3 regions of the Roseateles sp. GW821-FHT09G09 genome follow, and region 2 is predicted to be linked to each of the others. Evidence: predicted binding sites of a transcription regulator. Region 2 holds the regulator's gene; each other region holds the start of a gene.
What was found. The regulator LexA, encoded in region 2, represses DNA repair genes until DNA is damaged. The targets are predictions, from matches to a motif close to ACTGTATNNNNATACAGT.
Positions count from the first base shown of each region.

Region 1: a site for LexA is predicted at 2,490-2,507, ahead of recA (recombinase RecA). Genes of this name have one in related genera too.
Region 3: a site for LexA is predicted at 2,562-2,579, ahead of AC07O8_RS18855 (ATP-dependent helicase). Genes of this name have one in related genera too.

Region 1 covers NZ_JBWKOG010000001.1:743,347-747,744, forward strand. Annotated here, with positions in the region: gene AC07O8_RS03230 (sensor histidine kinase) at 45-1,550, opposite strand; gene AC07O8_RS03235 (response regulator) at 1,559-2,230, opposite strand; gene recA (recombinase RecA) at 2,547-3,593, shown strand; gene AC07O8_RS03245 (regulatory protein RecX) at 3,672-4,172, shown strand.
Region 2 covers NZ_JBWKOG010000010.1:182,367-186,764, forward strand. Annotated here, with positions in the region: gene AC07O8_RS24185 (MarR family winged helix-turn-helix transcriptional regulator) at 1-100, shown strand, start outside; gene AC07O8_RS24190 (organic hydroperoxide resistance protein) at 150-584, shown strand; gene AC07O8_RS24195 (asparaginase) at 699-1,634, opposite strand; gene lexA (transcriptional repressor LexA) at 1,748-2,425, shown strand; gene AC07O8_RS24205 (helix-hairpin-helix domain-containing protein) at 2,442-2,747, shown strand; tRNA gene AC07O8_RS24210 (tRNA-Asp) at 2,849-2,925, opposite strand; tRNA gene AC07O8_RS24215 (tRNA-Glu) at 3,028-3,103, opposite strand; tRNA gene AC07O8_RS24220 (tRNA-Ala) at 3,165-3,240, opposite strand; tRNA gene AC07O8_RS24225 (tRNA-Asp) at 3,288-3,364, opposite strand; tRNA gene AC07O8_RS24230 (tRNA-Glu) at 3,547-3,622, opposite strand; tRNA gene AC07O8_RS24235 (tRNA-Ala) at 3,666-3,741, opposite strand; gene gltX (glutamate--tRNA ligase) at 3,885-4,398, opposite strand, start outside.
Region 3 covers NZ_JBWKOG010000007.1:17,619-22,016, forward strand. Annotated here, with positions in the region: gene AC07O8_RS18850 (serine hydrolase) at 1-290, opposite strand, end outside; gene AC07O8_RS18855 (ATP-dependent helicase) at 467-2,548, opposite strand; gene AC07O8_RS18860 (TspO-related membrane protein) at 2,922-3,791, shown strand; gene AC07O8_RS18865 (ABC transporter ATP-binding protein) at 3,706-4,398, opposite strand, start outside.

The DNA of each region.
Region 1 (4,398 bases), on a different contig from region 2:
GGCGCCACGGGCCGCTCCCGCCGTGCTTCCGGTGGCGAGGGCGCTCAGGCATGGGCACTCGACAACGGATGCGCCGCGAACCGGACCGTGAAGCGCGCGCCGGGTCCGACGCCGTCCGACTCCGCCTGCCGGCGCGCCCGCGTGTCGTCGACCGCGATCTCGGCCTCATGCTGCTGGACGATCTCGCGCACGATCGCGAGGCCCAGGCCGGAGCCGTCGACGTTGGTGCCCAGCGCGCGGTAGAACGGCTGGAAGATCTGCTCGCGTTCCGACTCGACGATGCCAGGCCCCGAGTCCTCGACCTGCAGGACGCAGACCTGCCCGAACGGGTCCTCGACCACGCGCACGGTGACCGTGCCGCCGCTGGGCGTGTAGAGCAGCGCGTTGTCGACGAGGTTGCGGATCAGCTCGCGGATGAGCAGCGGATGCCCGTTGATGCGCAGACCCGCCTGGCTCGCCTCCGGTCCCTCGTAGCCGAGGTCCAGGCGCTTCTCCATCGCGCGCGGCACGAAGTCGCGCACCGTCTCGATCGCCAGCACCGCCAGGTTCACCTCGCTGCGGCGCGCGGCGTGTTCCTGGTCCTCGGCGCGGGCCATCGCGAGCAACTGGTTGACCATGTGCGCCGCGCGCTGGCTCGACACGGCAATCTGCTTCAGCGAGCGACGCAGCTCCGCCGGAGAACTGCGACCTTCGTCGATCTCGCGCTGCGCCAGCTCGGCCTGCGTGCGCAGCCCGGCAAGCGGCGTCTTCAGCTGATGCGCGGCGTCCGCAAGGAAGTGCTTCTGCGAGCGGATCGACTGGTCGAGACGCTCCAGCAGGTCGTTGATGGCCTGCACCAGCGGCGCGACCTCGTCCGGGATGCGTTGCTCATCGATGGGGCTCAGGTCCGAGCTGTCGCGCGAGCGGATGCGCCGCTGCAGATCGTTCAGCGGCGCGATGCCTCGCGCCAGCGCCAGCCACACCAGCAGCACTGCCAGCGGCAGGATCACGAACTGCGGCAGGATGACGCCCTTGATGATCTCGTTGGTCAGCCGGGAGCGCTTGCCCAAGGTCTCCGCGACCTGCACCAGCATCATCCGGTCGCTGCCCGCCATCCCCTCCGGCACCACCCACAGGTAGGAGATGCGCACCTGTTCGTTGTTGACTTCGTCGAAGCGGCGGTTGACCTCCCAGGGGACGATCGGCGGCTCCACTTCGGGGACCGGCAGTTGGGCGTCACCGCTGAGCAGTTCACCGCGCAGGCCGAGGACCTGGTAGTAGACGGTGTCGGACTCGTCCGCGCGCAGCAGCGCGGCCGCCTCGGGCGCCAGCGCGTAGCGCGAGCGGCCGCGCTTCGCGACCGCGTCACCGGGGGCGGGTTCCGTCACCACCTGCAGCCCGAGCGTGCGCGCCATCTCGTCGAGCTCGCGGTCGTAGGGCTTGTTGGCGATGCCCTGCGCCACCAGCCAGGTCAACGCGACGCTGATCGGCCAGATGACCAGCAGCGGGGCGAGCATCCAGTCGAGGATCTCGCCGAACAGCGAGCGGTGACCGGAGGAATCAGCCGCCATGCGGCAGCTCAGCCGGGAATCTTCTCAAGGCAATAGCCCAATCCGCGCACCGTGGCGATGCGGATCGGCCCCTGCTCGATCTTCTTGCGCAACCGATGGATGTAGACCTCGATCGCGTTGTTGCTGACTTCCTCGCCCCATTCGCACAACCGCTCGACCAATTGGTCCTTGCTCACGAGGCGCCCGGCGCGTTGCAGCAGGACTTCCAGCAGCGACAGTTCCCGCGCCGACAGTTCCACCATCTGCTCGTTGATGTAGGCGACCCGGCCAGTCGCGTCGAAGCTCAGCGGCCCATGGCGGATCACGTTCGACGCGGTGCCGAGTCCGCGCCGCGTCAACGCGCGCACGCGGGCCTCGAGTTCCTGCAGCGAGAACGGCTTGGCCATGTAGTCGTCGGCGCCCAGGTCCAGCCCCTTGACGCGCTCCTCGATGCTGTCCGCCGCGGTCAGGATCAGCACCGGCACGGCCGAGCCGCGCGCGCGCAAGCGTCTCAGCACTTCGAGGCCGTGCAACTTGGGCAGTCCCAGATCGAGGATCAGCAGGTCGAACTCATGCGAGGCGAGGGCCGCATCCGCCTCGCTGCCGCTGCCGACCTGGTCGACCGCGCAGCCCGACGCCCGCAACGAACGCAGCAGGCCGTCGGCGAGGACCTGGTCGTCTTCGGCGATCAAGATGCGCATGTGTCGTCCCCTCTGGTCATGGAGACATTCTAGGGAGCGGTCCGTCGGTGTTCCCTAGGCGTTTCCGAGGCGTCTGCCAAGGCGACTGTCGGGGGTGCCGGGTCAGGCCGGCGACAGGTTCGAATGAAGGCGCTTCCCACCCCTGAGGGAAAAAAGCGGCAATCGGGCGACTGGCTCATCCTGTGAGCCAGCAACTGCCTAAGATGGCGCCATCGACCTTCCACGGCCCTTCACAGCGGGCCGACGGACTCGACAAAGTACTGTACAGATATACAGATTGCGCCATAATCCGCCGCAGCCAACAGGAGAAGATTGCATGGACGCCCCCGTGAAGAACGCCAACACCGAAAAAGCCAAGGCCCTGCAGGCCGCCCTCGCCCAGATCGAAAAGCAGTTCGGCAAGGGCTCGATCATGCGACTGGCCGAAGGCGAGAAGATCGAGGACATCCAGGTCGTCTCCACCGGCTCGCTGGGCTTGGACATCGCGCTGGGCGTCGGCGGTCTGCCGCGCGGCCGCGTGGTCGAGATCTACGGCCCGGAATCCTCCGGCAAGACCACGCTGACGCTCCAGGTCATCGCCCAGATGCAGAAGCTGGACGGCGTGTGCGCCTTCATCGATGCGGAACACGCGCTCGACGTCCAGTACGCACAGAAGCTCGGCGTCAACCTGCAGGAACTGCTGATCAGCCAGCCCGACACCGGCGAACAGGCGCTGGAGATCGTGGACTCGCTGGTGCGCTCCGGCTCGGTCGACCTGATCGTCATCGACTCGGTGGCCGCGCTGACGCCGAAGGCGGAACTTGAAGGCGAAATGGGCGACTCGCTGCCGGGCCTGCAGGCCCGCCTGATGAGCCAGGCGCTGCGCAAGCTGACCGCCACCATCAAGAAGACCAATTGCACCGTCGTCTTCATCAACCAGATCCGCATGAAGATCGGTGTGATGTTCGGCAGCCCGGAAACGACGACCGGCGGCAATGCGCTGAAGTTCTACGCGTCGGTGCGTCTGGACATCCGCCGCATCGGCTCGATCAAGAAGGGCGAGGAAGTCATCGGTTCCGAGACCAAGGTCAAGGTCGTCAAGAACAAGGTCGCGCCGCCGTTCAAGACGGCGGAGTTCGACATCCTCTACGGCGAAGGCATCAGCCGCGAGGGTGAGATCATCGACATGGGCGTGGCTGCCAAGATCGTCGAGAAGGCCGGCTCCTGGTACGCCTACGGCGGCGAGAAGATCGGTCAGGGCAAGGACAACGCGCGCGAGTTCCTGCGCGAGAACGCGGACCTGGCGGTCGAGATCGAGAACAAGATCCGCGATTCGCTGGGCGTCCCGCTGCTGGGAGCGACGCCCGGCGGCGACGCCGAGTAAGCGCGGGGCAGTCGCATGACCCCGCCAGAGGGTCGGCGGGGCCGGGCCTCGCAGCCGCTGTCGCTGAAGGCCCGTGCAGTGGCGCTGCTCGCGCAGCGGGAGCACAGCGCCATGGAGTTGCGGCGCAAGCTGCTGCGCATCGCGCGTGACCGCCAGGCCGAAGCTGCCGAAGCCTCGGCAGGCTTGAGCGATGACTTTCCGGATGAAGACGAACCGCAGGGGCCCAGCGTCGAAGTCGACGCGGTCCTCGACTGGCTCAAGGCCAACGGGTATCTCGACGACTCGAGATTCGTCGAGTCCCGGATCCATGTGCGCTCGCAGCGATTCGGCCAGAGGCGCATCGAGCAGGAGCTCGCGCAGCATGGGATCTCGCTGGACGCGGAGCAGCGTTCGACGCTCGCGGCCGGCGAGCTGGAGCGGGCCTGCGAGTTGTTGCGACGCAAGTTCGGCGAGGGACCGGCGGCGGATGCCGCGGCGCTGGCCAAGCGCCTGCGTTTTCTGGTGGGGCGCGGATTTGGCTCCGACCTCGCGCGCCGGGCGGTCCGGCGCGTTGCGGCGGGCCGTGATGTCGACGAGTGAGCAGTCCCACGGTCCGGCGAGCGCTCATGCCGCTTGAAAGAGCGACAGCCCCTGAAACTCGACGAAACTTCGTGCGTCACGAGCACCTTGCGACGCGCTGACAAGCCTACGGCGGTGCGCGTCTCAACCGCGCCAAGGGCTTGATGCAACGCAGCATGCTACATTTTCGGCTTCGCAAAACAGCCCGCCGGCGTTCGTCCGCGGGCGTGTTTTCGCGTGTTTGCAT
Region 2 (4,398 bases):
GCTGACAAAGCGCCTGCATGAATTGCGAGCCAACGTACTGACCCACCTGGCTCGCGATCCCGCCGATCCCGTCACTGCGGACGAGGATGGCGAGACCTGACCCCGAGTTGTCCGTTCACCCCCCACCCATCACCACCAAGGAGCCTCACATGGCCATCGAAAAAGCCCTCTACACCGCCACCGCCACCGCCACTGGCGGCCGTCAAGGCACCGCGCAGTCGTCCGACGGCGCGCTGAAGGTCGACCTGTCGACGCCAAAGGAACTCGGCGGCGGCGGCGGTGCCGGCACCAACCCTGAACAACTGTTCGCCGCGGGCTACTCCGCCTGCTTCATCGGCGCGATGAAGGCCGTCTCGGGCCGCAACAAGGTCGCCCTGCCGGCCGAAGTCTCGATCACCAGCGAAGTCGGCATCGGCCCCCACGCCAACAAGCCGGGCGCCTTCGGCATCGCCGTGTCGATGAAGATCTCGGTGCCGGGCATGGACCGCGCCGCGCTGGAGAAGCTGGTCGCCGAGGCGCACGAGGTCTGCCCGTACTCCAACGCCACCCGCGGCAACATCGACGTCACGCTGACGATCGTCTGATCGTCCGGATCCGGCCCCATCCGGATTCGCGATGAAAAAAGCGCCGGCAATGCCGGCGCTTTTTCTTTGGCCCGATTCTTTGGTCCGATGCGGGATCAGCGATGCGCGACGGGATCAGCGCGGCCGCAGCAGCGTGAGCATCAATTCGATGCGCGCCGCCCAGGGCGACAGCGCGGCCGCGGGTTCGTCGCTCGCGCCGACGATGCGCCCCTGCGCGCATCGCGTCGTGCGCCAGACCGGGATGCCGGCGTCCTTGAGCGCCTGGACCGGCGCATCGAGCGCGCGGTTCAGCGTGCCGTTCCCGGTGCAGGCCAGCACCAGCCCCTGGAGCCCCGCGGCACGCCAGGCCTCCAGGGCGCGCGCGTCGGCCCCGCCGTGGCTGACCAGCACCTCGACCCACGGCCAGCGCGAAGCGTCCTCGGGCAGCAAGGTCGCGCTCAAGGCCTCGCCCTGGGGCCAATCGCGGAAGCGGCGCACGATCCCCTCCTCCACCACGGCCAGCGGCCCGGCGTCGGGCCCGGCCTCGAAGGCATCGAGGCGGTAGGTGTGCGTCTTGCGCAGCTCCAAGCCCGACCACACCTTCCCCGCAACGACCGCGACGACACCGCGCACGTCGTCGGCCTCGGCCACGGCCACCGCGTCGAGCAGGTTCTGCGGACCATCCGCCTGGATGGCCGTCGCCGGGCGCATCGCCGCCGTCAGGACGACCGGCTTCTCGGGCGCGAGCACGCGCTGCAGCAGGTAGGCGGTCTCCTCCAGCGTGTCGGTGCCGTGCGTGATCACGATGCCGCGCACCTCGGGGCGATCCAGATGCGCCCGCACCCGGCGCGCGAGGCGGGCCCAGGTCGCGTGATCCATGTCCTTGCTGTCGAGCTGCGCCAGTTGCTCAGCCTCGAGCGCCCTGGCCGCCAGCGCCGGCACCGCGCCCACCAACGCCGCCACCGACAGCGAGCCGGCCTTGTAGCCGACGTTGTCCGTCGCGCGCCCGGAAGCGCCGGCGATGGTCCCGCCGGTGCCGATGATCACGAGGGTCTGCGCCGCACTTTGCAATTTCTCGTCTCCTGTATAAAAATCCAGATGCTGGATGAATTCTCAGGCGGCCTCCGAACCCTCGGGTCGCCTCGTCTTCGACATCCGCCCCTCAATGGAACAAAGGCTTGCTCGTGGACACTCCGCCCAAACTCACCGCCCGGCAACAGCAGATCTTCGATCTGGTCCGCGACAGCATCGAGAGCACCGGCTCGCCACCCACCCGCGCGGAGATCGCGCAGCAACTGGGCTTCAAGTCCGCCAACGCCGCCGAGGAACACCTGCAGGCCTTGGCGCGCAAGGGCGTCATCGAACTGGTGGGCGGCACCGCTCGCGGGATCCGGTTGCCATCGACGGCATTGCGCCAGGTCAATCGCGCGCGGGAGCACAGCCAGTTCGCGCTGCCGCTGGCGAGCCTCGCGCAGCTGACCTTGCCGCTGGTGGGCCGGGTCGCCGCTGGCGCCCCCATCCTGGCCGAGGAACACGTCGAACAGCACTATAGCGTCGACCCCTCGATGTTCTCGAAGGCGCCGGACTTCCTGCTGCGCGTGAAAGGCATGAGCATGAAGGACATCGGCATCGTGGACGGCGACCTGCTCGCCGTGCAGAAGATCAGCGAGGCTCGCAACGGTCAGGTCGTCGTGGCGCGCATCGGGGAAGAGGTCACCGTGAAGCGCTTCCAGCGCCATGCCGACGGCATTCGCCTGCTGCCTGAAAACAGCGACTTCCAGCCGATCGAGGTCAGCCCGGACGAACAGTTTGCGATCGAGGGCCTGGCGGTCGGCCTGATCCGCTCCGGCGGCTTCCACTGAGCGCCAGGATTCCCTCATGAGCGCGCGAAAGACGCACACCAAGGCGGCTTCGGCTGCGGAATGCGCGTCGCTTCGGCAGATTCCCAACATCGGACCGGCGATGGTGCGCGATTTCGAGCGGATGGGGATTCGTCAGCCGGCGGATCTCGTCGGTGCCGATGCCTTTGCGCTGTATCAACGGATCTGCAAACTGACCGGTCAGCGGCACGATCCGTGCGTGCTGGATACCTATATGGCCGCCGTCGATTTCATGAACGGCGGCCCACCACGAGATTGGTGGAGTTATACGGCACAACGAAAGCGCGAATATCCGGATCTTTGATCTCGGACCCGTCGCAGCAAATGTCGCGCAACCAGTGGACGACGCCAGCGAACACACAAAAGAAAAAACCCTGCCGATTTGCATCGACAGGGTTTTAATGCTGGCGGAGTGGACGGGGCTCGAACCCGCGACCCCCGGCGTGACAGGCCGGTATTCTAACCAACTGAACTACCACTCCAGATACGACGCTATTGGGTGCATCGATATCATTTGCGAACAAGTTCTGCTGCAAGCCATCGGCTCCATGCAGAACCGTGATGCAGCCAAGCCTTGTCAAACTTGGCGTCCCCTAGGGGATTCGAACCCCTGTAGCCACCGTGAAAGGGTGGTGTCCTAGGCCTCTAGACGAAGGGGACTGGACTTGCTGTCTCGACTCGAACCGCGTGTACCTTGCAACCATCCCACCCGAAGGTGCTCTGGTGGAGGTAAGCGGGATCGAACCGCTGACCTCTTGCATGCCATGCAAGCGCTCTCCCAGCTGAGCTATACCCCCGAATGCTTTCGCATCGAATCGGTACGCCGCCCGAGTCTCAACTGTGTTGGCGGAGTGGACGGGACTCGAACCCGCGACCCCCGGCGTGACAGGCCGGTATTCTAACCAACTGAACTACCACTCCAGATACTCAAGATCTTTCGATCCGTCGCATCAAACTCATGTCGCTTTGATTCGATCAATTGCTTGATGTCATCGCTGCGTCGATTTCGTTACTGTACCTGATTTTGACAACGATCAAATCGAATTCCAAAGAATTTTTCGATTTTCTCATTCAATCTCTGGTCAGCAACCAAGTTCGAAACTTGGCGTCCCCTAGGGGATTCGAACCCCTGTAGCCACCGTGAAAGGGTGGTGTCCTAGGCCTCTAGACGAAGGGGACTGAACCTTCTTCCCTTGAACCGCGCGCCACGCAAACTGAAGTTTGGTGGAGGTAAGCGGGATCGAACCGCTGACCTCTTGCATGCCATGCAAGCGCTCTCCCAGCTGAGCTATACCCCCTTCGGGGATTCGACCCGGCTTCTTTTCGGCTCTTGAATTTCATCGGGGAGCTCGCGCTCCCCGTTTTGATTCATCGTCTGCCGCTTCGAAGTTCGTTTCGAACGTCGCGCTGTTCAAGCGAGAACGAGAGTATAGATCGAGTTTTAAACGGAACGCAAGCGGTTCAACAAAATTTCTTTGTCGAAAAGTTCCAGCACCGCGTCCACCGACGGGGTCTGCGAACGACCGCAGGCCAGCACCCGCACGGGAATCGCCAATTGCGGCATCTTCAAGCCATGCGCGCCGATGGTTTCCTTGATGGCCCCGCTGATGGCTGCCTTGTCCCACACCGGCAGCGCCTCGAGTTTGTCGGCGAAGGCCAGCACGGCCGGCTTCACCGCATCGGTCAGATGCTGGGCGCGATCGGCCTCGGTCGGCATCACCGGCGACACATACATCGCCAGCCAGTCCGCCAGGGCCACCGTGGTGGCGCAGCGATCCTTGAACAGCGCGCACATCGCTTCCAGGCGCTCCGGCGCGGCAAGTCCGCGCTTGGCGAGTTGGGCAGCGACCAGCGACGCCAAGCGCGCATCGTCCGCCTGCTTGATGTAATGCGCGTTGACCCATTCCAGCTTGGCCGGATCCCATTGCGCGGGGCTCTTGGAAATGTGGGAGCCG
Region 3 (4,398 bases), on a different contig from region 2:
TCGGACGGCGTCGGGGCGACGACCGTGCCGGGCGACTTGGCGATCAAGGGAGAGGAGGCCATCGGTGCCGGCGCCGGCGTGGACGTACCGTCCGATGCGGCGGGTGCCGGCGTCAGGACGCCATTGGGACTGATGGCCGCCGTGGTGGGGGCGGCCGTGGGGACGACGACCTCGGGGTCGTCGCTGGCCGCCTGCACGATCAGGCAACCGCAGGTGAGGATCAGCGCCGGCAGCGCGAGCTTCCAGTTGGTGTGGGCAAGGGTGCGGAGAACGGTGTCGCGGATCGTCACGGCGGTCGGGCTGGGCTGGCGGCTGGGTCCGGAGGGAGGAGGGGGTCAGGGTTTGACCGTCGCGAAGTTTAAGTTCTTCGCGGCGAACTGCCAGCCGAGCCCGCCGTAACGTGCGTTACGCGCGCGCCCGGACCCTTCCGGTCCGATGCGCACCAGTGAGGGATTGAATCGGGATGTCAGTCCCAGGCCTTGCGCAGCTTGGCGGCGACATCCATCGCCGGCTTCACGAGCGCCGGCAGTGGCGCCTGCGCCTGGTTGGCGGGACCGACCTTCTCGAAGTGGCGCACCACCTTGCCGGGCAGGAAACGCGACACGCTCGCGTAGAGGTGCCGGTCGCCGTGCCGCGTCTGCTGCGTCACGTAGAAGCGCTGCGGCACCATCACCGCGAGGTGGTCCTTCGCCCGCGTCATCGCGACGTAGAGCAGTCGTCGCTCCTCCTCGATCTGCGCCTGCGCGCCGGTGCTCAGGTCCGACGGCATGCAGCCGTCCACGCAGTTCAGCAGGTAGACCGCATTCCACTCCTGCCCCTTGGCCGAATGGATGGTCGACAGGATCAGGTAGTCCTCGTCCTTCAGCGGCACGCCCGACTCGTCGCTGCTCGCGTCGGGCGGGTCCAGCGTCAGCTCGGTCAGGAAGCGCTCCCGCGAGCCGTAGCCTTGCGCGATGCGCGTGATCTGCTCCAGGTCGGACAGTCTCACCGGCGCATCGTCGTAGAGCCGCTCCAGATGCGGCGCGTACCACTGCACCGCCTCCTCCAGATCCAAGGGCCAGCTCGATCCCGAGATCAGCTGCAGCATCAGATCGCGCAACGCAGTCCAGGAAGACGCCGCGGCGCGCGGTGGCTCGAAATCGCGCAGCGCCTGCGCCGGGTCGGCCGCCGGCGCCATCGCGTCGAGCAGCCGTCTCGCGCTCGCCGGGCCGAAGCCCGGCAGGAGCTGCGCCACGCGGAAACCCGCCAGCCGGCCGCGCGGGTTCTCCGCCCAGCGCAGCACGCTCAGCACGTCCTTCACATGCGTGCTCTCGAGGAATTTCAGGCCGCCGAACTTGACGAACGGGATGTTGCGTCGCGTCAGCTCCAGCTCCAGCGGCGCCGCGTGGCTCGAGGTCCGGAACAGCACCGCCTGCTTCGTCAGCTTCAGGCCCTGCTCGCGGCGCTCCAGCACCTTGTCGGCGACCCATTGCGCCTGCCGCGCCTCGTCGTCCACGGTCACCAGATGCGGCAGCTCGCTCGAGGCCTTGTCGGTCCACAGGCGCTTGTCGTGGCGCTCGCGCGCCATCGCAATCACGGCGTTGGACGCGTCCAGGATGGTCTGCGTCGACCGGTAGTTGCGCTCCAGCGCGACCACGCGCGCGGGCGGATCGAACTGGGCGGGGAATTCCAGGATGTTGCGCACTTCCGCCGCGCGGAACGAGTAGATCGCCTGCGCGTCGTCGCCCACCACCGTCAACCGGTCGCCACGCGGCTTGAGCCGTTTCAGGATCGTCGCCTGCAGCCGGTTGGTGTCCTGGTACTCGTCGACCAGCACATGCTGGAAGCGCTCGCCCAGCTCCGCGGCCAGCGTGTCGTCGCTCATCAGCGCCGACCAGTAGAGCAGCAGGTCGTCGTAGTCGAGCAGTTGCTGCTGCTGCTTCTCCTCGACATAGGCCTTGAACAGGCGCTTGAGCTCGTCATGGACCGGGAAGCACCAGGGGAAGTGCTCCTGCAGCACCTGGTCCAGCCGCGCCTCGCTGTTCACGACGCGCGAATAGATGTTGAGGCAGGTCGCCTTCAGCGGGAAGCGCTCGGTGGTCTCGGCCAGCCCCAGCGCCTGGCGCTGCAGGCCCATCAGGTCCTCGGCGTCGGCGCGGTCGAGGATGGTGAAGTTGGGCGCGAGGCCGATGCGATGCGCGTACTCGCGCAGCAGCCGCGCGCCCACGCTGTGGAAGGTGCCGGCCCACGGGAAACGCGGCGGTGCCTGCGTCGCGCGCAGGCCGAGCGCGCGATGCAGCACGCGGCCCGCGCGACGTTCCATCTCGCCCGCGGCGCGGCGCGAGAAGGTCAGCAGCAGCAATCGCTGAGGATCGGCGCCGGATTGGATCAGGCGCGCCACGCGCGACGCCAGCGTCTTCGTCTTCCCGGATCCTGCGCCGGCGATCACCAGCAGCGGCCCGTGGTCCGGAACGCCTTTATCCAGGCCGTGCTCGACGGCGGAGCGCTGCTCGGGGTTGAGGTCGGCGAAGACGTCGTTCTGCGTGTCGGCGAGGGCATCGGGGCACATGGCCGCGATCATAGCTGTATGCATCAACAGTGATTGCATGCCTGACCCGACCTTCAGTACTTCCACCGCCGCTGGCCCTCACCCCCACCCTCTCCCGCAAGCGGGAGAGGGAGCCCGATCGGCTCGACTCGCGGCGCTGGCTCTTCTCTGCGCCCCTCTCTTGCCAGGGAGGCAGCGCAGGAAGGGCCTCGGTTGGGCTCCCTCTCCCGCACCGCGGCAGAGGGGAGTAAGAAGGGCGCCGATCTGGCTCCCTCTCCCGCACCGCGGGAGAGGGCGGGGGGTGAGGGCCGCGGTCTTCGCAGGCGGGCCATTGACGAGGAGGGCATATGGCTTGCCGGGATCGGAACAGACTCGCTCTGCTCCCTTCGATCCCATGCTCCAGATCCTCGTCATCCTCAGCGCGCTGTCCATGCCCCTCGTGGCCTGGGCGTCCCAGCGCGGCGTCTTCGGCCCCGACAACGGCGCCATCTCCGACCGTTTCCCGACGCTGCTCGTCGCCGACGGCTACGCGTTCTCCATCTGGGGCGTGATCTTCCTGCTCGACCTGGTCTTCGCCGCCTGGCTGCTGCGCGGCCAGCCCGTCCCGGACCGGGAAGGGCACCGCGACTCCCACCGCTGCCACTGGCTGGTCATCCTCGGCTTCACGCTGACGGCCAGCTGGATGATCGTGTTCTCGCAGCAGTGGTTCGGCCTGGCGCTGGCCGTCATCTGGGCCGCGCTGGCGAGCCTGCTGTGGGCCTTGATGCTGGTGGCGCGCGCCATGCCGCGCGGCGCGCAGTCGTGGCTCGCCGTGTTCCCGCTGGCGCTGCACACGGGATGGTTGTCGCTGGCCGCGTTCCTGGACACCGCGCAGACCGTCGTCGCCGCGCAGATGCTGCCGACGCAGGACCAGTTGCCCTGGACGATGGTGCTGTGGGCGCTCGCCGCTTTGCTGCTGCTGGTCGCCAATGCGCGGCTGCACGCGCCGGGCACCGGCCCCGCGGCGCTCGGTTATGCCGGCGCCGCAGTGTGGGGCCTGGTGGGCGTGTACGTGAAGCAGACCGCCTCGCCGATGACCGGCTCCGACGGCTCCGCCTGGATCGCGCTGGCGCTGGCCGCGATGCTCGCCGCGCAGACCCTCTGGCTGCGTGTGAGACCTGCCGCGCCCACCGGTCCCGTCACGCCAGGCGGCGCTCGTCCTTCGCGTCGAACAGGTGGGCCGACTCCGCCGCCCATTGCAGGCGAACCGCGTCACCGACATTGAGGTGGGGATTGCCCGAGACGCGCGCCGTCATCGGACCGCTCGGCGTGTCCACCAGCAGGTAGGTCTCGGGGCCGGTCGGCTCGCTCATCTTCAGCACGCCCGGCATGCCGCCCGCGCCGGCGTCGGTGGTCTCCGCCAGCCGGATGTGTTCCGGACGCACGCCGTAGAGCACGGCGCCCGCCGCGTCGATCGAGGCCTGCTGCCCCGCGTTCACCGGCAGGGTCACGCCTTGCGCCGCCAGCGCGCCGCCGCCGTTGCGCTCGGCGCTGACGAAGTTCATCGTGGGTGAGCCGATGAACTCGGCCACGAAGCGGTTGGCCGGCCGCGCGTAGATCTCTTCCGGCGTGCCGAACTGCTGCACCAGACCGTCGCGCATCACCGCGATGCGGTCGCCCAGCGTCATCGCCTCGACCTGGTCGTGGGTGACGTAGACGGTCGTGGTCTTGGTGCGCTGGTGCAACAGCTTGATCTCGGCGCGCATCTCGATGCGCAGCTTGGCGTCCAGGTTGGACAGCGGCTCGTCGAACAGGAACAGCTTCGGGTCGCGCGCCAGCGCGCGGCCCATCGCCACGCGCTGCCGCTGGCCGCCCGACAGCTGGCCCGGCTT